Regions from separate parts of the Rhizobium sp. RCC_161_2 genome, predicted to be linked through region 3. Evidence: predicted binding sites of a transcription regulator. Region 3 holds the regulator's gene; each other region holds the start of a gene.
The links. The regulator PhoB, encoded in region 3, activates phosphate uptake and scavenging genes when phosphate is short. The targets are predictions, from matches to a motif close to TGTCATNNANCTGTCAT.

Region 1 (5,579 bases), on a different contig from region 3:
GCATGACCGACGAAACCATCCTGAAGGGCATCAACAATCTGCCGCTCTTTGCGGGTTTTGCCGGTCTTGCCGCCCTCCTCTTTGGCTTTTCCGCCATGTGGTGGCGTGAAGGACGGTGAGTACCATGTGGCGACTTGATGTAACGGACACTCCTTCCGAAAGCGACCTCGCGGCGATCAGCGAAGGCCTGACGGCCTTCAATGCCGCCGATGTCGGTCCGTCCGAGCGCCGCGCGCTTGCAGTCCTGATCCGCGACGAAGGCGGCGAGACCATCGGCGGCGTCTCGGGCTATACGGCCTGGGGCTGGCTGTTCACGGCATGGCTGTTCGTGCCGGAAACACTGCGCGGCCAGGGCATGGCCGGCAAGCTACTGGAAGCGGCGGAAGCGGAAGCGGTGTCGCGAGGTTGTTTCGGCGCCTGGATCGATACTTTCAATCCACAGGCGCTGCGCGCCTATCAGCGGCAGGGCTATGCAATCTTCGGCGAGTTACCCGATTTCCCCTTGGGTCGTAGCCGCTATTTCCTGCAGAAAAAACTATCGCCCCGCTGAGGCAGACGGGGCGATAGGTTGTTCTTTACAAAGCGTTAGACGGCGATCTTGCCACCGCCGGTCTTGGTGATGGCCACCACCGCGGGACGCACCGGCATGTCCGGCTTGAAGTCCGGCCAGCGCGTCGACAGATCCTCGTAATAGGACGGACGGCCGTGACCCGACCAGTCATCGCCGCCATCGCCCGGATGCTGCACGGCCACGAAAGCCGTCTGGTCGTCGGGCAGGAACAGCGGGCCACAAAGCTCGGCGCCGACGGGCACGCGATAGAACAACTTCGAGGTCGCCCGCGCATCACCTTCCGTATCGACAGCCCAGAGACCATCGGTGCGGCCGGTCGCCTTGTTGCTGTTGCCGTCGGTCGCCACCCAGAGACGACCGGCGGCATCGATGGAGCAGTTATCGGGCATACCGAACCAGCCGTTCTTCGTCGTCTCGGTCGAGAAGGAAGCCCCGACGGCAGCAACGGAGGGATCGCCGCATTTCAGCAGTACTTCCCACTTGCCCTTGGTCGCCGAGAACACACCGTCCTCTTCGCTGATCTCGATGATGTGACCGAAGGCATTGTCGGCGCGCGGATTGGCGGCATCGATCTGATCGGCCTTGCGCTTACTGTTGTTGGTCAGCATGACATAGACCTTGCCGTTGACGGCATTGGGTTCGATATCTTCCGGCCTGTCCATCTTGGTCGCACCGAGCAAGTCGGCGGCACGGCGCGTTTCGATCAGCACGTCGGCCTGGCTGGCAAAACCATGTTCCGCCGTCAGCGACCCCTGGCCGAAGGTCAGCGGCAACCAGGCAAGCGTGCCGTCCTCGGAGAACTTGGCGACATAGAGCGTGCCATTGTCGAGCAGATCGAGATTGGCGGCTCGGTCGGCGGCATTAAAGGTACCGGCCGTCACGAACTTGTAGACATAGTCGAACCGTTCGTCGTCGCCGAGATAGAGGACCACGCGGCCATCCTTGGAAACAATATTGGCAGCACCCTCATGCTTCACGCGGCCAAGCGCCGTGCGCTTCTTCGGCACCGACTGCGGATCGAGCACGTCGACCTCGACGACCCAGCCATAGCGGTTCGGCTCGTGCGGCTCCTTGGAGAGATCGAATCGGTCATAGAAATTCGCCCATTCGTAGCTGCCTTCCGGCACGCCATACCGCTTGTAATTGGCAGCTTCCTTGTGGCCTTCGGGCAGCTTGCCGGAGAAATAGCCGTGGAAGTTCTCCTCGGCCATGATGTAGGTGCCCCAGGGCGTGACGCCGCCGGCGCAGTTGTTGAGCGTGCCGAAAACCTTGGCGCCGGTCGCGTCGGCTGAGGTCTTCAGCCGATCATTGCCGGCAGCCGGGCCGGTCAGCTGCATCTCGGTCGTCGCGGTGATGCGGCGATTATATTTGCCGTCCGGAACGACCTGCCACTTGCCGTCGACCTTGCGGATCTCGACGATGGTGCCGCCATGGGCGGCCATCTCGATATCCACCTGCTCCTTGCTGAGCGGCGCCTGCTTGATCTTGCCGTCGGCGATCGTCACCAGGCCCGGAAACATCAGATGCGGGTTGGTATACTCATGATTGACCACCAGCAGACCATGTTCGGAAGACCCCTCCAGCGGGATATAGCCGACATAATCATTGTTGTAGCCGAACTGGCGACGCTGTGCCTCGGCGGACTGGTTCTTCGGATCGAAGACCGGTGAATCCGCGAAGAGCGCGTCGCCCCAGCGCAGCAGCACATTGGCATCATAACCTTCGGCGACATGGTGATCGGCATCGACACCGGCTTCGACTTCCTTGAAGGCGAAGGCCGAGCCGCCGGCTGCGCGCGCCTTTTCCGCGCTTACCAATGCGAGCGGCCCCACCGTCGCAGCGATAGCGGAAACAGCGAGCGACCCTTGCAGGAAGCCGCGACGGGAAAAACGACGTCCGATGATTTCCCCCATCGTCGGATTGTCGGTACAGTTATGGCCTTCCCCGTCAGCATCTTCCAGCTGGCTGGTCGGAAATATATCTTTTTGCGTGAGATTTTCAGTCATTGCACTACCCCCAAAAGTTTCGCAATCGCTCTTCATCAGAACAAGCAAAACTCTAGGTTGGCCGTATGACAGGTAGATGAAAAATACCCGCGCGAGGGAGCGCGCGGGCAGTGGTTGGCCGGATCTGTGGAAATCGTTGCGGCTAGACCGCGATTGCCACTGGCGGCAGATCTTCGTCCTCAATCTCCTCGGTAATGACGGCCGATACGGCGTCATCATGCCAGGCAATCGTGCCCTTCAGCCGCTCATGCGTGTCAGCGGCGAGCGGCACGACGAGCACCCTGCCCGGATCGACCGGCCCCGGAAATGCCAGCGCATTATAGGCGACCTTCTCGAAGCCGAGCGGGCCGTAATAGGGCGGATCACCGACCAGGATGACCGCTTCAGATCCTTTACGCTTGGCAGCTTCGATCGCGATCCGCACCAGCTCCCGCCCGATGCCACGGTTCTTGTGCGACGGGCGGACGGCAAGCGGTCCGAGCAGATGCCCCTTGACCGAGCCGGCGAGCACCGGCGTCATTCGGACGGAGGCGATCGTCTCGCCGTCGTCGGCGCAGATGAAGGAGAGCGAGCGCTCATGCGGCCCCTGCTCGCGAATCCGCGCAGCGGCGCGGGCGAACCGGCCGGGACCGAATGCTTCTTCGTTGATGAGTTCGATGACGGCGTCGTGCGACGCATCCTCAGTGAGGTAGACCAGATCGTGCTTGTACATTAGACCACAGAAACCAGATAGACAGACGGGATGGTTCTCGAAAACGCTTTTCGAGCGTTCGGGATCATCGGCGTCGTCGCAGGCTTCTGGTTGCTTTCATGACAAGGGGTCCTCAAAGTGTGACAAGCCGGATAGCAGGAAATTTTCGGTTCGTCCAATGTAAAATGCGAGCGGCCTTTTGTTGCTGCATGATCATGTCGGGATGATGACGTGACGCACTGTTCATCGTTTATCACCTCGCAATTCCGCAGACCTTTAGTATTTTTCCAGATCAAGTTTTTCGACAGAACTTCCGAAAGGATTGAACAATGGGCATGTTGGTTGACGGCGTCTGGCATGACGTCTGGTACGACACGAAGGAAACCAAGGGCCATTTCAAGCGCGCCGCCTCGCAGTTCCGCAACTGGGTCACCGCCGATGGTGCGCCGGGTCCGAGCGGTACCGGCGGCTTCAAGGCCGAGGCCGGACGCTACCATCTCTACGTCTCGCTCGCCTGCCCCTGGGCGCACCGCACGCTGATCTTCCGTAAGCTGAAGAAGCTCGAGAACCTGATCTCCGTTTCCATCGTCGATCCGCTGATGCTGGAAAACGGCTGGGAATTCGAGGGCAAGGATGGCGGCACGATCGATCACCTCTTCGGCGCCAAGGCGCTCTGGGAAGTCTACGTCAAGGCAGATCCGCATTATTCCGGCCGCGTCACCGTTCCCGTACTCTGGGACAAGCAGACCGGGACGATCGTCAACAATGAATCAGCCGAGATCATCCGCATGTTCAACAGTGCCTTCAACGGCCTGACCGGTTCGACGGACGATTTCTGCCCGACGGACCTCAGAGCCGAGATCGATGCGCTGAACGAGGTCGTCTACGACACGGTCAACAACGGCGTCTACAAATCCGGCTTCGCCAGCGCCCAGGAAGCCTATGACGGAAATGTCCGCCGCCTGTTCGAAACGCTCGACATGCTCGACAAGCGTCTGGAGGCAAACCGCTATCTCCTGGGCGACCGGCTGACCGAGGCCGACTGGCGGCTCTTCACCACGCTCGTCCGCTTCGACGCCGTCTATGTCGGCCATTTCAAATGCAACATCCGCCGCATCGAGGATTATCGCAACCTATCTGGATATCTGCGAGATCTCTATCAGGTCCCCGGTGTCGCCGAAACGACCAACCTTACGCATATCAAGGACCACTATTACCGCAGCCACCGAGCGATCAATCCGACTGGTATCGTCCCCGTCGGTCCCGATCTGGATTTTGACCGCCCGCATGGGCGCGATGGATTGGCGAAGGCGGCTTGATGCGGGGTCAATCTCGCCCCTTGCAGGCGAGAAAGCAAAATCAGCATTTAGCTTCAGCTAAGTGCTAGATTTTGCAAGAGAGGGGGTAGGCAGGGACGCACTGAATCCTGAACTGCTTCGCTCAAGAACGTGACCCCTGCTCTTGCAATTTCAATGGCTTAGAAATTGCGCTGAGCTTTGAGAATGTAGAGCCTCCGGTTTCGCAATTTCTAAACCAGTGAAATTGCTTTCTCGCCCGCCAAGGGCGAGATAGGGTCCGCATTTGCCGCCCATTTGGCTTCCCACGTCGAACTCCCGCACGAAAGCCGTCACCAATAATTCGACGGCGCCTCGCCACCTTCTAGCTCCTTCAGCCGCCGATACGTCGCCTTGGTCGTCCCCATCGGCAGGGCATCGAGCGGAAAGAAGCCGCTTTCGACGATCTCCATATCCGGCTTGCGCGGCGCGGTCTGTTCCACTTGCACGCGGAAGAAGACGACGTGGTCGCGCTTGCTGGTGCGGTTGTTGAGATAGACGTGGAAGAGTTGCGGCCGGCCCGATATCACCAGATTGCCCTCTTCCCGCAATTCCTTTGCCAGCGCCTGCTCCACCGTCTCATGACGCTCGACGCCGCCGCCGGGCATGTGCCAGCCTGCGATGTAGGAATGCCGCACCAGGAAGATCCGCCCTTCGTGATCGAAGCACGCCGCCCGCACGCCCATGGTCATGCTGCGGGTGAGCGCGAAATAGCTGTGGAGCATCCAGCCAAGCAACCGTGCTCGCCAGTTGCGGGATTCGTCGGGAGCAGCGCCGTCGCTCATGCCGCAACCCCGCCGATGCGATCGGCCAGCGGCAAATGGATGTATTTGTTTTGACAATGGACTGAGTTATGTCTCAACCCATGTTCAAACTCGCGCATATTTCCGACGTTCATCTGGGTCCCTTGCCCCGGCTTTCGATCAGAGAACTCGCCTCCAAACGCATTACCGGATTTGTGAACTGGCACCGAAACC
Region 2 (5,579 bases), on a different contig from region 3:
TTTTCGGCAGTTGCCCGATTCGCCGGAAATGTCGGCTATCGAGGTTAAACTGCGACCGTTCGTTTCAGCGGGTGGAAAGCGCTGGCGGGGGTGGCGGCGCGGTCGAGCCGGAACCGAGTGAGCGCTGGACCATCACGCTGTCGGCCCAGCGGCCGTAACGATAGGCGACACCCGGCAATACGCCGACGCGAACGAAGCCGAAGCGTTCATGCAGGGCGAGTGACGCAACATTGTCGGCGTCGATATAGCCGATCATCTGCCGGAAACCGGCCGCCGCGCAGGCGTCGATCAGCCCACGCATGAGCAGGCGCCCCACGCCCTGGCCGATATGGTCGTGATGCACGTAGATCGAGTGCTTGACGGTGTAACGATAGGCCGGGCGTTTGCGGAACAGCACCACATAGGCATAGCCCACAACCTCTCCGCCCTTGATCGCGACGACATGGGGGAAGCGGCGGCTCTTCAAATTCTTGCGCCGCTCCCGCAGATCGTCCGGTTGCGGCGTGTCGGTATCGTCAACCCCGTCCTCTACGCCGCGGCGAATGTGGCGGCGATAGATCGCCAACATGGCATCGACGTCGGTATCCCGGGACGGGCGAATGACGATTGTTTTGTCCTGCTCCATGATCGAACCTGATTTCCCGGTCTATTCCGCAACGACGTAGGTATAAAGCCGGATGCGGCCAGTGGCATCGGTCTCGCGATAGACCCCCTGAATCTCCACATCAAAACCGGGGAAGGTGTTGAAGCAGGTCTCAAACATCTTGAGATAGTCGATCATGGGCTGTGCCTTCTTTGTCAACCGTTCGCCCGGCACGATGGTGGCGATGCCCGGAGGATAGACCACGAACGGCGTCGTTGCGATGCGGCCGGCAATGGCGTCGATCGGCAGGTACTCCACATCGTTGCGCACCAGGCAGCGTGCGGCATCGTGAGGCGACAGGGCAATGGGGGGCAAGTGGTCAGCCGAGAACTGCAGCGTTTGAAGTGCGCTGACATTGGCCTGGCGGAAGAAGCGGTGCATGTCTGCGCAGAGATCGCGTAGCCGCACCCCTGCATAGCGGTTTGGCCGGCGGCGGTAGAATTCCGGGATTGCCTCCTCCAGCAGCGCATTGTCGTCGTGCAGCCTTTTGAAGGCGACGAGGCCGCTGATCAGCGTGCCGGCTTTACTGGCCTCCACCCCGGGGGTGAGGAGAAACAGCAGGGAATTGAGGTCGTTTTTCTCCGCGACGATGCGGTTTTCACGGAGATACTGCGCCACTATGGGCGCTGGAATACCGTGCTCGGCATAGGTTCCGGTCGCCCGATCAAAACCTGGTGTCAGCAAGGTGAGCTTGTTGGGATCGGTCATGGCGAAGCCCGGTTCCATCGCGGAAAAGCCGTGCCATGCCGCGTCGGGCGTCAGGTGCCAGAAGGCGGGATTGGTCGCGAGCTGGTCGGTGGTGATGCTCTCCCATGGCACATTGTGCACCGCGCCGGGGCTGGATACATCCGGGATCGCCACCCGGTCCGGCACGAAAGGTTCGAAGAACCAGCGACGCTCGGGACGATGTTCCTTCTCCTCGAACTCGCGGCGCACGGCCCTGATCTTCTTGCGTAGTTCGATGCCGAGACGGATCGTGTCGTCCCACAACACTTCGCCCGAACGCCCCTTCATCATCTGCGCGCCCACGTCGAGTGAAGCAAACAGGGGATAGAAGGGTGAGGTCGAGGCGTGCTGCATGAAGCTCTCGTTGAACCGCCGATGCTCCACGCGGCGCTTCTGGCCGGTGATATGCCGGTCCTTCATGTGGATCTGGGATGCCTGCGAGAAGCTTGCGAGCTGTTTATGGGTGGACTGCGTGGCGATAATGCCCGGCGCATCGGGGCCGAGATCGGCAAGACCCATGGCAAAGCGTCCGGCATAGAGCGGGTGGAACTTCATGAACCCCGCCCATGCCTCGTCGAAGAGGATGTAGTCGCACAGATGCCCGATGCGCTTGAGGATCATCTCAGCATTGTGGATGGTACCGTCATAGGTGCACTGCTCCACCACCGCGACACGGAATGGGCGCGGCTTCTTGCAGGCATCGGGGTCTTTCACCAGCGGATGGGTACGGATGCGCTCCCGCAGGGCCTCTTCGTCCATGGCCGCAAAATCGATGGGGCCGATCAGTCCGTGAACGTTGCGTATGGTCGGCAGGTAAACCGGAATGCCGCCGGAGATCATCAAGGCGCCATGATGGGCGGCCTTGTGGTTGTTGCGGTCGAACAGCACGAGATCGCCGTCGGTAACCAGCGCAGAGAGTGCCACCTTGTTGGAGGTGGAAGTGCCGTTCAGGACGAAATAGGTCTTCTCGGCGCCGAAGATCTTGGCCGCTTCCTTCTGCGCGGCAAGTGCCGGCCCCTCGTGGGTCAACAGGTCGCCGAGGTCGAGCACGGAGTTGTCGAGGTCGTCGCGGAACACCGCTTCGCCCAGATGCTCCATGAACACCCTGCCGATGGGGCTGCGGCTATAGAAGATGCCGCCATTGTGTCCGGGGCAGGTCCAGAGGTGGTTGCCTTCCTCTGCATAATCGACCAGAGCGCCAAAGAACGGCGTTTTCAGCGTCTCGGCATATTGCTTGAGCCGGCTGATAAGGCTCTTGGCGATGAAGGCGGGCGTTTCTTCGGAGAGGAAGACATAGCCATCGATGAAGTCGAGTACCTCCACCGGTACATCCTCGAAGCGCTTGCGGCGGATCAGCAGGATGATCGGGAATTCAAGACCACGCCGGCGCATTAGATTGATGAGGGAAGCGGTCTTGCCCTCGAGCCCCTTCTTGCCCCAGTCGACCAGCATGCAGCCGATGGCGGCATCCGTCTGCACTGCGATCTCTGCGTCTTCGAGATTGCGCGCGCGCACCACTTCAAAGCCGGAGCGTTCGATTTCCTCGACGATCTGGTTGTAGCGGGCGCCCTCCAAATCCTCGTTATCGAAGGTCGGTGTCGCGAATAAAAAATTGAAACGTCTGAAATAATCCATCTGGGTACCCGTTCTTGATCCGGCACGAGGTGTCGACGCATTTCATGACAGGGTTGTGACAGAATGCCGAATGTCCGAGGCACCCGCACAGAATGGTTCCGCCATTCACATGGCAAGATCGTGCAATGTCAAGAATGGCGGAATAGCGGGCAGTCGTTGAAGAGTGACAAGTCGGATAGATCATGCCGAAGCATGCTTGTTCTTTCAATTAGACGCAGTTGCCTCAGCGCTCCACGACAAGGTCGCTAAGAGGCTTCGAGCAGCAGGGCAGAAACAGGCCAGCGTCGATCTCGCGCTGCCTGATGCCGCCGTTGTGGCTCATTTCGACTGATCCGGACACCAGCTTGGACTTGCAGGTTCCGCACACGCCGTTGGAACAGGAAGATGGGAGCCGGATGCTCGACTTCTTTGCGGCGGAAAGAACTGTTTGTTCGGTCGAGACTTCGATCTTCCGATTTTGCTTGGTGAACTCGACCTGGAAGACCTTGCTGGCGGCGACTTGCTCGGCAACAGGTCCTGGTGCGTCGATGACTGCGGCGTCGAAGCTCTCTTCGATATAGCTAGCCGGAGGAACACCCAGGCTTGCTGAAATCGAACGCGCGGCTACCATGAACGGGGCTGGACCGCAGCACATCACCACCCGTTCGGCGATATCGGGAACGGCCAGTTTGAGGTACTCGGGCGTAATGCGGCCGGTCAGCCCAGGCCAATCCGGCTCACCAAGCACGCTTTCCGGCAGGAAATGAAGGCGCAGACCCTTCATGCGGGATGCCAGACACGAGAGCTCCCTGCGAAAAATCAGATCAAGCGGAGTCCTCGATGCGTGAATGAAGATCACGTCGGCCGGCTCGCAGCTATCGGCCAGACTACGGACGATCGACATCACCGGAGTAATGCCGGACCCGCCTGAAAGCAGCAAAAACTTGGCTGCAGTCGTTTTCGGTCGAACGAAGTGCCCCAGGGGCCCCTGGCCCTTCACGGCCGTGCCACTGGTCATGTTGTCGTGAAGCCAATTCGACATCTTGCCGTTCGGGACACGCTTAACTGTAACAGTGAAAGCGTTGGTTCGATGAGGCGAGGAAGAAATGCTGTAGCATCTTGCCTCCGCGTCGTCTCCCGCCGGGAAATCAAAGAGAAAGTACTGGCCGGCTTCGAAGTCGAAACGCTTGCCTTCCGGCGACGCGAACGTGAAGCTCTTCACATCGTGCGTCTCTTGGTGGACGTCGATGCAGACAAGATTCTCGTCGTGCTCCGGGTTCCAGATCTGTGGGGTGGTCTGACCGCGATGCATCTGTGCGAACTCAATACCCATGAGCCCGCATCCGATCGATGTACCACGTCGCGAACTTGTCCAGATTGGTCTCAGAGAACTGCGAATATGGGCCTGGCTGGTAAGCGGGGTCGAGCGCGCCGGCATGCGAACGAGCGACGAGGTCCGCGTCTTGGTCGGTTGTGGCGATCCAGACGTCGGTGAGCTTGTCGAGGTCGTAGTCTTTGCCCTCGACGGCGTCCTTGTGGACAAGCCACTTCGTCCGGACCAGCGTCTTTCCGGCAGAAAGCGGGATGACGATCGCGACAATTGCGTGATCGCCCATGAAGTGGTTCCAACTATTGTGGCCCCAGAGGTGCGTGTCGCCCAGATCCTTGCGGGTCATTTGGCCCAGAGGCTTCGAGACGGCGGCCGTTGCATCGTGCGTCTGAGATTCGCCGGCGCCTGCAATGATCAGGCGCTGGGTCCGGAAATTTGTCGCGCAGTCAACAAGCTGTTCGATTGCCGCCGATGGAAAACCATCCGCTTCCCACGCTTTGGTTTTTTCCTCATATAGACGGAAATGCTCTTCAGCCTGTTCGCGATCTTCCGGGCTGAGCGTTTCGGGGTCGAACCCAAAGTCGAGGTCCACGAAGGATACGCAAAGTTCGGGATGGTTCGCGGAACAGTGGTAGCACTCGCGATTGTTTTCCATCGTGAGCTTCCAGTTGCCGTCTTCAATGACGTCGGTCTGATGCGCAACCTTTGCATTGCGGATGTCGTAGGGTGCCAGACGCTCGATCATAGCCTGTTCGAGGTTGGCAATATCTTCAGGCGGACTATCAGACAGACAGACGTAGATGAGGCCGCCAACGGACTTGAAGTTTACAGGCTTCAGTCCGTGGCAGTTCTTGTCGAAATCCTTACCCATGTGAGGCGCATAGTTTAGCTCGCCGGACAGCTCATAGGTCCATGTGTGGTAGGGACAAACCAGCTTCGATACGATCGTTGTCCCAGAATCGAGTAAACGGGATCCGCGATGGCGACAGACATTATGAAGTACGCGGATTTCACCATCATCGTCGCGCAAGAGGATCAAGCTCGTCTTGCCGATGTCGATTACGGTCGCATCGCCGGCCTCGGGAACGTCGCAATCCAGGCCGATGCAGATCCAGTGCTTGTGAAAGAATACGTCGATGTCGGCATCGAAGACGTCGTCGCGCGTATAGAGGCCCGCCGGCAGCGAGTGACCATTTGCGCGAGCGTCAAGAAGAGCTGAGATCGAGGAAGGCAGCCTGTTTAGCATGATAACCTCTTATGCTTGGT
Region 3 (5,579 bases):
ACGATATCGAGCACGGCATTGCCGACTGCCATGGCGAGCGGATTGCCGCCATAGGTCGAGCCATGCGTACCGGCCTTCATGCCCGAAGCGGCTTCCGCCGTCGCAAGGCAAGCGCCGAGCGGGAAGCCGCCGCCGATACCCTTCGCCACGGCCATGATGTCGGGCGTGACGCCGGACCATTCATGGGCAAACAGCTTGCCGGTACGGCCGACGCCGCACTGGACCTCGTCAAGGATCAGAAGAAGGCCATGCTCATCGCAGATCTGGCGCAAGCCGCGCAGGAATTCGTTGGTCGCAGGGCGGATGCCACCCTCGCCCTGCACGGGCTCGATAAGAATCCCGGCCGTCGCATCGGTGACAGCGGCACGCACGGCGTCGAGATCGCCGAACGGCACCTGGTCGAAGCCCGGCGCCTTGGGGCCGAAACCTTCGAGATACTTCTCCTGTCCGCCGGCGGCGATCGTCGCGATCGTGCGGCCGTGGAAAGCGCCTTCGAAGGTGATGATATGGAATTTCTCGGGATGGCCCTTGGAGAACTGGTACCGCCGCGCCGTCTTGATCGCGCATTCCAGTGCCTCGGCACCGGAATTGGTGAAGAACACCTTGTCGGCAAAGGTGGCTTCCGTCAGGCGCTTCGACAGCTTCTCCTGGCCCGGCACCTCATAGAGGTTCGACAGGTGCCAGACCTTGTCGGCCTGCGCCTTCAGTTCCGCAACCAGATGGGGATGCGCATGACCGAGCGAATTCACCGCGACGCCTGCGGCGAAATCGAGATAGCGCTCGCCTGTCTCCGTGAACAGCCATACGCCCTCTCCTCGCTCAAACCGCAGCGGGGCACGCATATAGGTGTCATAAAGCGGCGCGGTTTCAGCCATGGCCCGTATCTCCTCGATCACAACCTTTAGGGCCAATCGTTTCCTTCAAGTGAAACGGGCCCGGAAAAATCAAAAATGCCGCCTTGCGGCGGCTGAGGCACTATTGATGTTTTGCACCGCAATGTCAACAAAACAGGCGATTTAGCAGGCGCGGCAGAGCACCTCTGAACGAGAGGTATGCCTTCAATTGCTAATATTGCAAAAATGCCACGCCTAGACAAGCAAGTTGGGGAAAACCCCGAAATCGATTCCCCAGGAATCATGCGACTCTTGTCACGGAGTCAGCCTCACACTAGGTTAAATCTCAATTACTAGACTGCATGCGGCGGGAACTAGTCACCACAATTTTTTAAGCGTTTCGGGCCTCGACCCCATCTGAGGCAATGGTGAAGGATTCTGCCATCGGAAACGCGACAGCGGAGACAGGGCATGAATTGGACAGACGAACGCGTCGAGAAGCTGAAGAAGCTGTGGTCCGAGGGTTTGAGCGCGAGCCAGATCGCGGCGCAGCTTGGTGGCGTCAGTCGTAACGCCGTCATCGGCAAGGTACATCGCTTGAGCCTGCCGGGCCGAGCGAAGGCCGGTGGCACGGCGACGGCGGCCCGAGCGCAGAAGCGCAACACTTCGGCGCCACGCGCACCGAACTACGCCTCGCGCGTTGCAACCCGCACGGTTACCCGTCAGCAGGGCGCAACGATGCTCAAGGAAGAAGTCGAGATCGATACGGTCAACGAGATCGAATATCGTCCGGCAGCCAATGTGGTCGTTCCGATTTCGCGACGCCTCGGCCTGACGGAACTCACCGAACGTACCTGCAAGTGGCCGGTCGGCGATCCTCTGAAGGATGATTTCCACTTCTGCGGTAATGACAGCCCGGATGCATCGCCCTATTGCGGCTACCATCAGCGCCTGGCCTATCAGCCGGTGCATGAGCGCCGGCGGCCGGCGGCTCAGCCACGCGGCTGAGATGCGCCATAGCTGAAGAAAAGAAACGGGCCGAAAGGCCCGTTTTCTGTTTCCGCCGCTATGTTGGGTGACTGACCGGTTTCCCGCTCAGGCCTCCATGGAATAACCCGCGCCGCGAACGGTGCGGATGACATCCTGCATATTGGAGAAGTTCAGCGCCTTGCGCAGACGTCCGACATGGACATCGACAGTGCGTTCGTCGACATAGATGTCATGCCCCCAGACACCGTCGAGGAGTTGCGATCGCGAGAAGACACGGCTCGGCGAGGACATCAGGAACTCCAGCAGGCGGAATTCGGTCGGCCCCAGCCGCACTTCGCGGCTCTTGCGGTGAACGCGATGGGTCTCGCGGTCCAGTTCGATATCGCCACAGCGCAGCACCGTGGAGAGAACCTCCGGACGGGCACGGCGCAGCATCGCCTTGACGCGGGCCATCAGTTCCGGCGTCGAGAACGGCTTGACGACATAATCGTCCGCACCGGTGGAAAGGCCGCGCACGCGCTCGCTTTCCTCGCCGCGGGCGGTGAGCATGATGATCGGCAGGCGCTCCGTCTCCGGCCGCATGCGCAGCCGGCGGCAGAGCTCGATGCCGGACACGCCGGGGAGCATCCAGTCAAGGATCAGAAGATCGGGAATGCGCTCCTGGAGGCGAAGCTCGGCTTCGTCGCCTCTCAGGATCGTGTCGACCTCGAAGCCTTCGGCCTCGAGATTATAGCGCAGCAGAACGCTGAGCGCTTCTTCGTCTTCTACAACAGCAACTCTCGGAACCATACGTCTCTGGTCTCCTTCTTTGGCGTCTGGATTATTCCGTCACCGCACCGACGGTGTTGGCGGTATCGTCTTTCGGGCGCTCGCCTTCGGGCTGGCTGCCGGTTGCCATGTAATAGATCGTCTCAGCGATGTTGGTGGCATGGTCGCCGATACGCTCGATGTTCTTGGCACAGAAGAGAAGATGCGTGCAGGTAGTGATATTGCGCGGATCTTCCATCATGTAGGTCAGCATCTCGCGGAAGAGCGAGGTGTACATCGCGTCGATTTCCTCGTCGCGCTCACGGATCGACACGGCCTTGTCGGGCGAACGGGTCGTGTAGACGTCGAGCACTTCCTTGAGCTGGCTAAGCGCCAGTTCGGAGAGATGTTCGATGCCACGGGCAAGTTTCCGTGGAACGCCGGTGCCCTGGACGGCGATGACGCGCTTGGCGGTGTTCTTGCCGAGGTCGCCGACACGCTCCAGATCGGAGGCGATGCGGATCGAGCCCATGATTTCGCGAAGGTCGGCGGCCATCGGCTGACGGCGAGCGATGGTGACGATCGCCTTATCGCCGACTTCGCGCTCGGCATGGTCGAGAACGACGTCGTCGGAGATGACCTTCTGAGCCAGAGCCGCGTCGCTGTTGACGAGCGCGCGTACGCTATCGCTGACCATCTGCTCGGCCAGGCCGCCCATTTCGGCAATGCGGCGCGTCAGGAACTTCAGGTCTTCGTCATAGGCTGAGAGAATGTGAGTGGAGACCATTTTTCTATCCTCAAGGTGAACTGTGTGAAAGGAGCCGCGCGCCTGCCATCATCAACCAAAACGGCCCATGATGTAATCCTGCGTGCGGAAATCGTCGGGATTGGTGAACATCTTATCGGTATCGTTCTCCTCGACCAAATGGCCGAGGTGAAACATTGCGGTGCGCTGCGAGACGCGGGCCGCCTGCTGCATGGAATGCGTCACGATGACGATCGTGAAATTTTCCCTGATCTCGTGAATCAGTTCCTCGACCTTAGCCGTGGCGATGGGATCGAGCGCCGAGCACGGCTCGTCCATGAGAATGACCTCCGGGCTGACGGCAACGGCGCGGGCAATGCAGAGACGCTGCTGCTGGCCGCCGGACAGGCTGGTGCCGGCTTCCTGCAATCGATCCTTGACCTCGCCCCAGAGGCCGGCCTTCTGCAGGCTGGTTTCGACGATATGGTCGAGATCGGACTTGGAGCGGTGCAGCCCGTGAATACGCGGGCCGTAGGCCACGTTCTCATAGATCGACTTCGGGAAGGGATTGGGCTTCTGGAACACCATGCCGACGCGGGCGCGCAATTCCACGACATCGATGGCGGTGTCATAGACATCCTGATCGTCGAGCGTGATCTTGCCGGTGACGCGGCAGGTGTCGATCGTGTCGTTCATGCGGTTGAGGCAGCGCAGGAAGGTGGACTTGCCGCAACCGGAAGGGCCGATCAGCGCGGTGACCGTATTGGCACGGATGTTCAGGTCGACACCGAACAGGGCGCGCTTGTCGCCGTAATAGACCGAGACGTCCTGGCCGATCATCTTGTAGGGGATCGTCGTCATCTTCCTGGCCAATGCCTTCTCGCTTGCGGCTTCCGTCATCACGTTCATCTCGTCTCCCCCTCTACCAACGCCGCTCGAAGCGACGACGCAGCAGGATGGCCCCGATGTTCATTGCAACAAGGAAGAAGAGCAGAACGATAATGGCCCCGGAGGTTCGCTCGACAAAGGCGCGCTCGGCTTCGCTCGCCCACATGTAGATCTGCACCGGCAGCGCGGTCGCGGGATCGAGCGGCGATGTTGGATAATTGGCGACGAAGGCGACCATGCCGATCAACAGCAACGGCGCGGTTTCGCCAAGCGCATGCGCAAGCCCAAGGATCGTACCGGTCAGGATGCCCGGCATGGCGAGCGGCAGGACATGGTGGAACACAACCTGCATGCGAGAGGCGCCTAGACCGAGGGCGGCGCTGCGGATCGACGGCGGCACGGCGCGCAGTGCCGAGCGCGTGGCGATGATGATCATCGGCAGCGTCATCAGGCTCAGCACCAGCCCGCCGACCAGCGAGGCCGAACGCGGCAGGCCCATGACATTGATGAAGACAGAGAGGCCGAGGAGACCATAGACGATCGACGGCACGGCGGCGAGATTGTTGATGTTCACCTCGATCAGGTCCGTCAATCGGTTCTTGGGCGCGAATTCCTCAAGATAGATCGAAGCGGCGACGCCGACCGGCAATGCCAGCACCAGCACGGTCAGCATCAGATAGAGCGAGCCGATCAGCGCAACGCCGAGGCCGGCCGCTTCCGGACGACTGGAATTGCCCGACAGGAACAGGCCGCTATTGAATGCCTTGTGGAGCGCGCCGCTGGCGGCAAGCTGCTTCATCCAGCCGAGCTGTCGGTCGGAGACCTTGCGATCCGCTTCATTCGCCGTCAGGTCGATCTGCCCCTTGTTGGCGGAATCGATATTGGCGTCGGCGAGGAAGGTGATCTTCACCGTTTTCCCGATGATGGCGGGATCGGCCATGACCTTGTTGCGCAGCACGATGCGCGAGCTGTCCGATACCATCGCCATCGCCTCACGCACGAGTGTGCGATTGGCGGGATCAATGCCGAGCGCCTTCACCAGAGCGTCGCGGACGAGAAGCGGATAGTTGGCCGCGATCAGCACCTTCGGATCGCCGATGCGACTGCCGGCGGGGTCGATCACCTTCTCGTTGAACTCGATCGGCAGCGTGATCGAGGTCTGCACGAAGGCGGTATAGCCATGACGCACCACCGACGAGACCAGGGCGATGAGGAAGACAAGGCCGAAGATGACGGCGGCGATGCCATAGGCGCGGAACCGGCGCTCGGCGGCGTAGCGGCGCTTGATGCCGATATCGCGCCGCGCCGGCGCGCCGGGCGTCAGCCCGCGCGGAATCGGCGGCTTTGCGGAGGATACGACATCGCTCATTCGTATT
Region 4 (5,579 bases), on a different contig from region 3:
GGATGACGCCGCTTGGCTTTGCCATTCTCAATCGTCGCATTGAAGCGGTCCGTTTGCTGTTGGACCGTGGCGCTGATCGTTTCGTGAGAGATGCATCCGGTCGGTCCTATCGCGATCTCGCAAGAGAGACAGGTGACGAGGCAATCATATCGCTGTTGAGGACGCCTATTGCGTCGGCTGCGGTCCCGCCGCTTTCGGATGCCTGAGGTCAAGCGTGCCCTGGTCGGTCGCAAGGAATTGCGGGCCGACCTGGCGCACCTTGTTGGTCGCGGGATCGTAGGGCCGGTCCGGTTGCAGTTGCTTCGGCTGAACTGGAGTGATTTCAGGAGTTGGCATCGCAGCCGTCTTCTGCTGCGGCAAGGCGGCGCTGTCGGTCTTGGGCTTTTCCGTCTCGATCGTCGTGATCGAGCTTTCGGGCCGAGCCAGCGATTGCTGTTCGGGCGCGTAAGCCTTCGGCGTTATCCTTGTGTCGATCACGGTATCCGGCGTGGCCGACAGGGGAGTGCTGCACCCATTCCGTTGCATGTCGTCCAATAGTTGCCGTCTCTGCACACCCGCATCATCGATGCGGGTTACGCTGACCTCACGCTCATCCATCAGCGAGGCAAGATCATCCCGCATCCGCTCCATCGCGTCATGCATGTCATCGCAGGCGGCCTCATTGTCGGCGCCGAGGATCGTCAGGCTGCTGTCGGATGTGCAGCCTTGATTGCGCATGTCGCTCTTCAGGCGCCGTATCGCCATGTTCTGCTGGACGATGGCGCGCGAAAGATCCCGTGTCTCAGCGTTGGCGCCGATGATCTCGGTCGTGTTGGCATATCGGCCGCGCAATTCGTCGCAGATGGCATTCACCTGGGCAAGGGCCGGCGTTGCCGCCAGCAGGGACAAGACAAGAGAGGTAAAGAGTTTTTGGCCGCGGTTCACGTTGTGCTCTTCGAAAAGCGGTTCGATCTCCACGGAGAATATACCGTGTAGCTTAACAACGTATCCATCAAAACATGCTGATTGTGAAAGATTTTTTGTAGTCGAGCCAAGGATCGAACTTGGCTCGTATCTTTTCGGCAGCGCGAGCCGATAAAACGGAGAACTGCTGGCGAAAATATAGCTGCCGATTATGATAATTTAGTCGGCTAATGACTCGTTATCTGCGTCGTGACGACCGCCCTTGGGGGCGGCCGTTCGAAGTGAGCGTTCGCTCAATTCGGCTGTGATGCCTCGACCACGGCCAGAGCCGCCATGTTGACGACTCCACGCGAGGTGACGGAGGGCGACAGGATGTGGGCGGGAAGCGCGGTGCCGAGCAGGATCGGGCCGACATGCAGGCCGTCGGTCATGGTCTTGACCACGCCGAGCGTGATGTTGGCGGCATCCAGATTGGGGAAGACCAGCAGGTTCGCCTCGCCGGAAAGCGTGCTGTCCGGCATGACGTGGCGGCGCAGGCTCTCGGAGATGGCGCTGTCGCCGTGCATTTCGCCATCGACTTCCAGCTCGGGCGCCGCTTCGCGTACAAGCGCTAGCGCATCGCGCATCTTGGTGGCGCTTTCCGATTCCCGCGATCCGAAGTTCGAATGCGAGACGAGGGCGACGCGCGGTGCGATGCCGAAGCGCTTGATTTCCTCTGCCGCCAGCACCGCCGATTGGGCGATCTCCTCGGCATTCGGGTTAAAGGTGACGTAGGTGTCGGTGTAGAAGGTCGCGCCGCGCTGGGAAATCAGCAGGCTGAGCGCCGAGAAGTCGCGGACGTCAGAGCGTTTGCCAATGATCTGGCGGACGATGCGCAGATGGCGCTCGTAACGGCCTTCGAGACCGCAGATCAGTGCGTCGGCATCGCCGCGCTTCAGCGCCAGGGCGCCGATGACAGTGGTGTTGGTGCGAACGATGGTTCTGGCTGCTTCCGGAATGACACCGCTGCGGCCGACGAGCGAGAAATAGAGTTCGACATATTCGCGGAAGCGCGGATCATCATTCGGGTTGATGACGGCGAAATCGGTATGCGGCCGGATCTTCAAGCCGTAGCGCTTCAGACGTGTCTCGATGACGTTGGGACGGCCGATCAGGATCGGCACGGCGGTGCCTTCTTCAAGAAGGACCTGGGCGGCACGCAGAACACGCTCGTCTTCGCCTTCGGAGAAGACCACACGCTTGCGCTCGGCGATCTTCGCGGCTGCAAAGATCGGCTTCATCACGAAGCCGGAGCGGAAGACGAAGCGGTTGAGCTCGTCCATATAGGCGTCAAAATCGGTGATCGGACGCAGCGCCACGCCGCTTTCGGCGGCGGCTCTTGCGACAGCCGGCGCGATGCGCAGGATCAGGCGCGGATCGAAGGGCGAGGGGATCAGGTAGTCCGGCCCGAAGACCGGCGTTTCGCCGGTATAGGCGCGAGCGGCCACATCCGAAGGCTCCTCGCGGGCAAGCGACGCGATGGCGCGCACAGCGGCCATCTTCATTTCCTCGTTGATCGTCTTGGCGCCGCAATCGAGAGCGCCGCGGAAGATATAGGGGAAGCAGAGGACGTTGTTGACCTGGTTCGGGAAGTCGGAACGGCCGGTGCAGATCATCGCATCCGGCCGGGCGGCGCGGGCGAGGTCCGGCATGATTTCCGGCGTCGGATTGGCCAGCGCCATGATCAGCGGCTTTTCCGCCATCTGTTCCAGGAGCTCGGGCTTCAATACGCCGGCGGCGGACAGGCCAAGGAAGACATCGGCGCCGCCGATCGACTCGGCAAGCTCGCGCTTGTCGCTTTTCTGGGCATAGACTGATTTCCATTCGTCCATCAGCACGTTGCGGTCTTCATAGACGAGGCCCTCGATGTCGTGGACCCAGATATTTTCGCGCTTGGCACCGAGAATGACCAGAAGGTTGAGGCATGCAAGTGCCGCAGCACCCGCGCCGGAGGCGACGATCTTGACGTCCTCAATCTTCTTGCCGGCCAGTTCCAGCCCGTTGAGAATGGCGGCAGCGACAATGATCGCGGTGCCGTGCTGGTCGTCGTGGAAGACCGGGATTTCCATCTTCTCGCGCAGGCGGCGCTCGACGTCGAAACATTCCGGCGCCTTGATGTCCTCAAGATTGATGCCGCCGAAGGTCGGTTCGAGTGCCGAAATCGTAGCGACCATCTCATCTACGGTCGGGGCCTCGATTTCGATGTCAAAGACATCGATGCCGGCGAATTTCTTGAAGAGGACCGCCTTGCCTTCCATCACCGGTTTGGAGGCCAGTGGGCCGATATTACCAAGGCCGAGGACGGCCGTGCCGTTGGAGATGACTGCGACGAGATTGCCACGCGAGGTATAGTCGAAGGCCGTTTCCGGATTGTCGCGGATGGCAAGGCACGGTGCGGCGACGCCGGGAGAATAGGCAAGCGCCAGGTCGCGCTGGTTGCCAAGCGGCTTGGTCGCCTGGATTTCCAGCTTGCCGGGGCGGGGATAGCGATGAAAGAAGAGAGCCTGTTCGTCGAGATTGCCACTCGCCATGTTCTTGGCTGCCTTCGATGTGTCGTTCGTATCCATCCCGCTTCTCCATTCCTGCTTGCGCGCCTGCGCCTCAAGCCCCCTCCATACATCAATCGTTCGGAGTGCACAGTATGGATTTGACGCTGCTGAAGGGTTTTTTGTCGCGGCAAAGGCATAATTTTCCTTTGCGGAAACTGTGACTTTGCAAAGGGCAGACGGCGGGCGGCCGCGTCATACGAGGTTCATGGCGGGAGGCTAGGAGGGTGGAAAACAGTGAGATCCCTCATGACCCTCATGACCCTCATCGCCTCTCATCGCGGCGGCACGCATCTGTGGCCGGAAAACACTCGGCTCGCCTTTTCGAATACCGCCAAGCTTGCTGTCGATCTCGTGGAATTCGATGTGCACCAGACGCGAGACAACCGGCTCGTCGTCCATCACGATGCGCTGATCGACCGCATGACGGATGGCAAAGGTGCGATCGCCGATTTCAGTTATGACGAGCTGATGCGCCATATCGTCATCGGCAGCGGCGGCGAGACCATTCCCACCCTTGCCGAAACCATCGATATTTTCGGGCCTTCCGCGATCGACCTTCGGCTGGAGATCAAGACGAAGCTGGATGGCAAAGCCTATGACGGCATGGAGGGCCGCATCGCGGACGAGCTGCTGGCGAGTGGCGTGCTGGGGCGAACCATGGTGACCAGCTTCTCGCTTTCACGTCTTGAAGCCTTCGGCACGGCGCTCGACGAGCGTGGCCTGAATGTCGGCGAACTCCTCGGCCTCGTCTTCCTATGCTTGCCGCAGACGGTTGCGCAGCTTGGTTGGGAGGGCATCCTTGCCGCAATTGGCCGGTTTGGTGTCCGTGACATCGCCTTGCGGGCAGAGACGATCGACGCCGATGTGATGGAGCTGTTCGGGAGAAACGGCGTGACGGTCCACGGCTGGGCGGCGCATACGAGCGAGGCGGCGCGGGCGATGTTCCGTCTCGGGGTCGCCAGTTTTACAACCGACCGGCCAGATCTCGCCATAGCTGCAAAACACAGCTGATTTCCTGCCATGAGCGCTCCGCACAGCATTTGTCATCATCCTGAAACACGAGTCTGATTTTGGAATAGGTAACGTAGGATAGGGCGCGGACAAAAGTTCGTGAATGAAAACATGGACACTCGGCGATTTCGAACGCTGTTCATTTCTGACGTTCACCTCGGCTCGAAAGCGGCCAAGGCGGACTTCCTCCTCGATTTTCTCCGTCTTCATGACGCCGACACCATTTACCTTGTCGGCGATATCGTGGATGGCTGGCGTCTGAAGCGCAACTGGTACTGGCCGCAGGATTGCAATGACGTCGTGCAGAAGCTGTTGCGCAAGGCGCGCAAGGGCTCGCGCATCGTCTATATCCCCGGCAATCACGACGAGTTCCTGCGCGATTTTCCCGGCATGCATTTCGGCGGCATCGAGGTGGCCCAGCGCGCGATCCACGAGACAGCCGACGGCAAGAAATATCTTGTCCTGCATGGCGATGAGTTCGACGTCGTCGTCCGCAACGCCCGTCTGCTCGCCTATCTCGGCGACTGGGCCTATGACATGGCGATCCTGATCAATATCGGCCTTGCCGCGGTTCGGCGCCGCCTGAATATGCCCTACTGGTCCTTCTCAGCCTGGGCGAAGCTTCAGGTCAAGCACGCCGTCAACTTCATCGGCGAGTTCCAGCGCGTCGTCGTGGAAGAGGCCAAGCGTAGCGACGCCGACGGCGTCATCTGCGGCCACATCCACCATGCCGTCATCGAGGACTTCGATGGCATCCGCTACATCAACACCGGCGACTGGGTCGAAAGCTGCACGGCAATCGCCGAGCATGATGACGGCACGTTCGAGCTGATCACCTGGCACTCGATTGCCGAGACCCTACCGGTTGGCGTTGCTGCTGATGAATTGCCGGAAGCGCTTGGAGCGCAGGCGGCGTAATATTTCGCCGCCTCACGGGCCTAATAACGCTCCGTCACAATTATTGATCACTGAGATCCCACTGCTTTGGTCATTTTAGGCTGAAACGTTACAGCTAGTCCATTTCCCGCCATAGTCGTAATCACGATAGGGTGCTAGGAACACATCAGTTCCCTTCAG

Region 1: AB6803_RS08370 (PhoX family phosphatase) is a predicted target of PhoB. The motif match lies at 2,643-2,659, and genes of this name have one in related genera.
Region 2: AB6803_RS18065 (Orn/Lys/Arg decarboxylase N-terminal domain-containing protein) is a predicted target of PhoB. The motif match lies at 3,049-3,065, and genes of this name have one in related genera.
Region 4: AB6803_RS05650 (glycerophosphodiester phosphodiesterase) is a predicted target of PhoB. The motif match lies at 3,682-3,698, and genes of this name have one in related genera.

Annotation. Positions count from the first base shown of each region.
Region 1 is NZ_JBFUPL010000003.1:108,934-114,512, forward strand. Features, by position in the region: gene AB6803_RS08360 (hypothetical protein) at 1-119, shown strand, start outside; gene AB6803_RS08365 (GNAT family N-acetyltransferase) at 125-550, shown strand; gene AB6803_RS08370 (PhoX family phosphatase) at 586-2,577, opposite strand; gene AB6803_RS08375 (GNAT family N-acetyltransferase) at 2,720-3,289, opposite strand; gene AB6803_RS08380 (glutathione S-transferase family protein) at 3,598-4,587, shown strand; gene AB6803_RS08385 (NUDIX domain-containing protein) at 4,896-5,387, opposite strand; gene AB6803_RS08390 (metallophosphoesterase) at 5,456-5,579, shown strand, end outside.
Region 2 is NZ_JBFUPL010000006.1:320,314-325,892, forward strand. Features, by position in the region: gene AB6803_RS18060 (N-acetyltransferase family protein) at 65-625, opposite strand; gene AB6803_RS18065 (Orn/Lys/Arg decarboxylase N-terminal domain-containing protein) at 647-3,004, opposite strand; gene AB6803_RS18070 (FAD-binding oxidoreductase) at 3,228-4,316, opposite strand; gene AB6803_RS18075 (SRPBCC family protein) at 4,306-5,559, opposite strand.
Region 3 is NZ_JBFUPL010000005.1:62,597-68,175, forward strand. Features, by position in the region: gene AB6803_RS14725 (aspartate aminotransferase family protein) at 1-875, opposite strand, end outside; gene AB6803_RS14730 (GcrA family cell cycle regulator) at 1,305-1,841, shown strand; gene phoB (phosphate regulon transcriptional regulator PhoB) at 1,929-2,612, opposite strand; gene phoU (phosphate signaling complex protein PhoU) at 2,644-3,357, opposite strand; gene pstB (phosphate ABC transporter ATP-binding protein PstB) at 3,409-4,224, opposite strand; gene pstA (phosphate ABC transporter permease PstA) at 4,238-5,572, opposite strand; gene pstC (phosphate ABC transporter permease subunit PstC) at 5,569-5,579, opposite strand, start outside.
Region 4 is NZ_JBFUPL010000002.1:312,267-317,845, forward strand. Features, by position in the region: gene AB6803_RS05635 (ankyrin repeat domain-containing protein) at 1-206, shown strand, start outside; gene AB6803_RS05640 (hypothetical protein) at 166-924, opposite strand; gene AB6803_RS05645 (NADP-dependent malic enzyme) at 1,197-3,509, opposite strand; gene AB6803_RS05650 (glycerophosphodiester phosphodiesterase) at 3,738-4,502, shown strand; gene AB6803_RS05655 (UDP-2,3-diacylglucosamine diphosphatase) at 4,614-5,420, shown strand.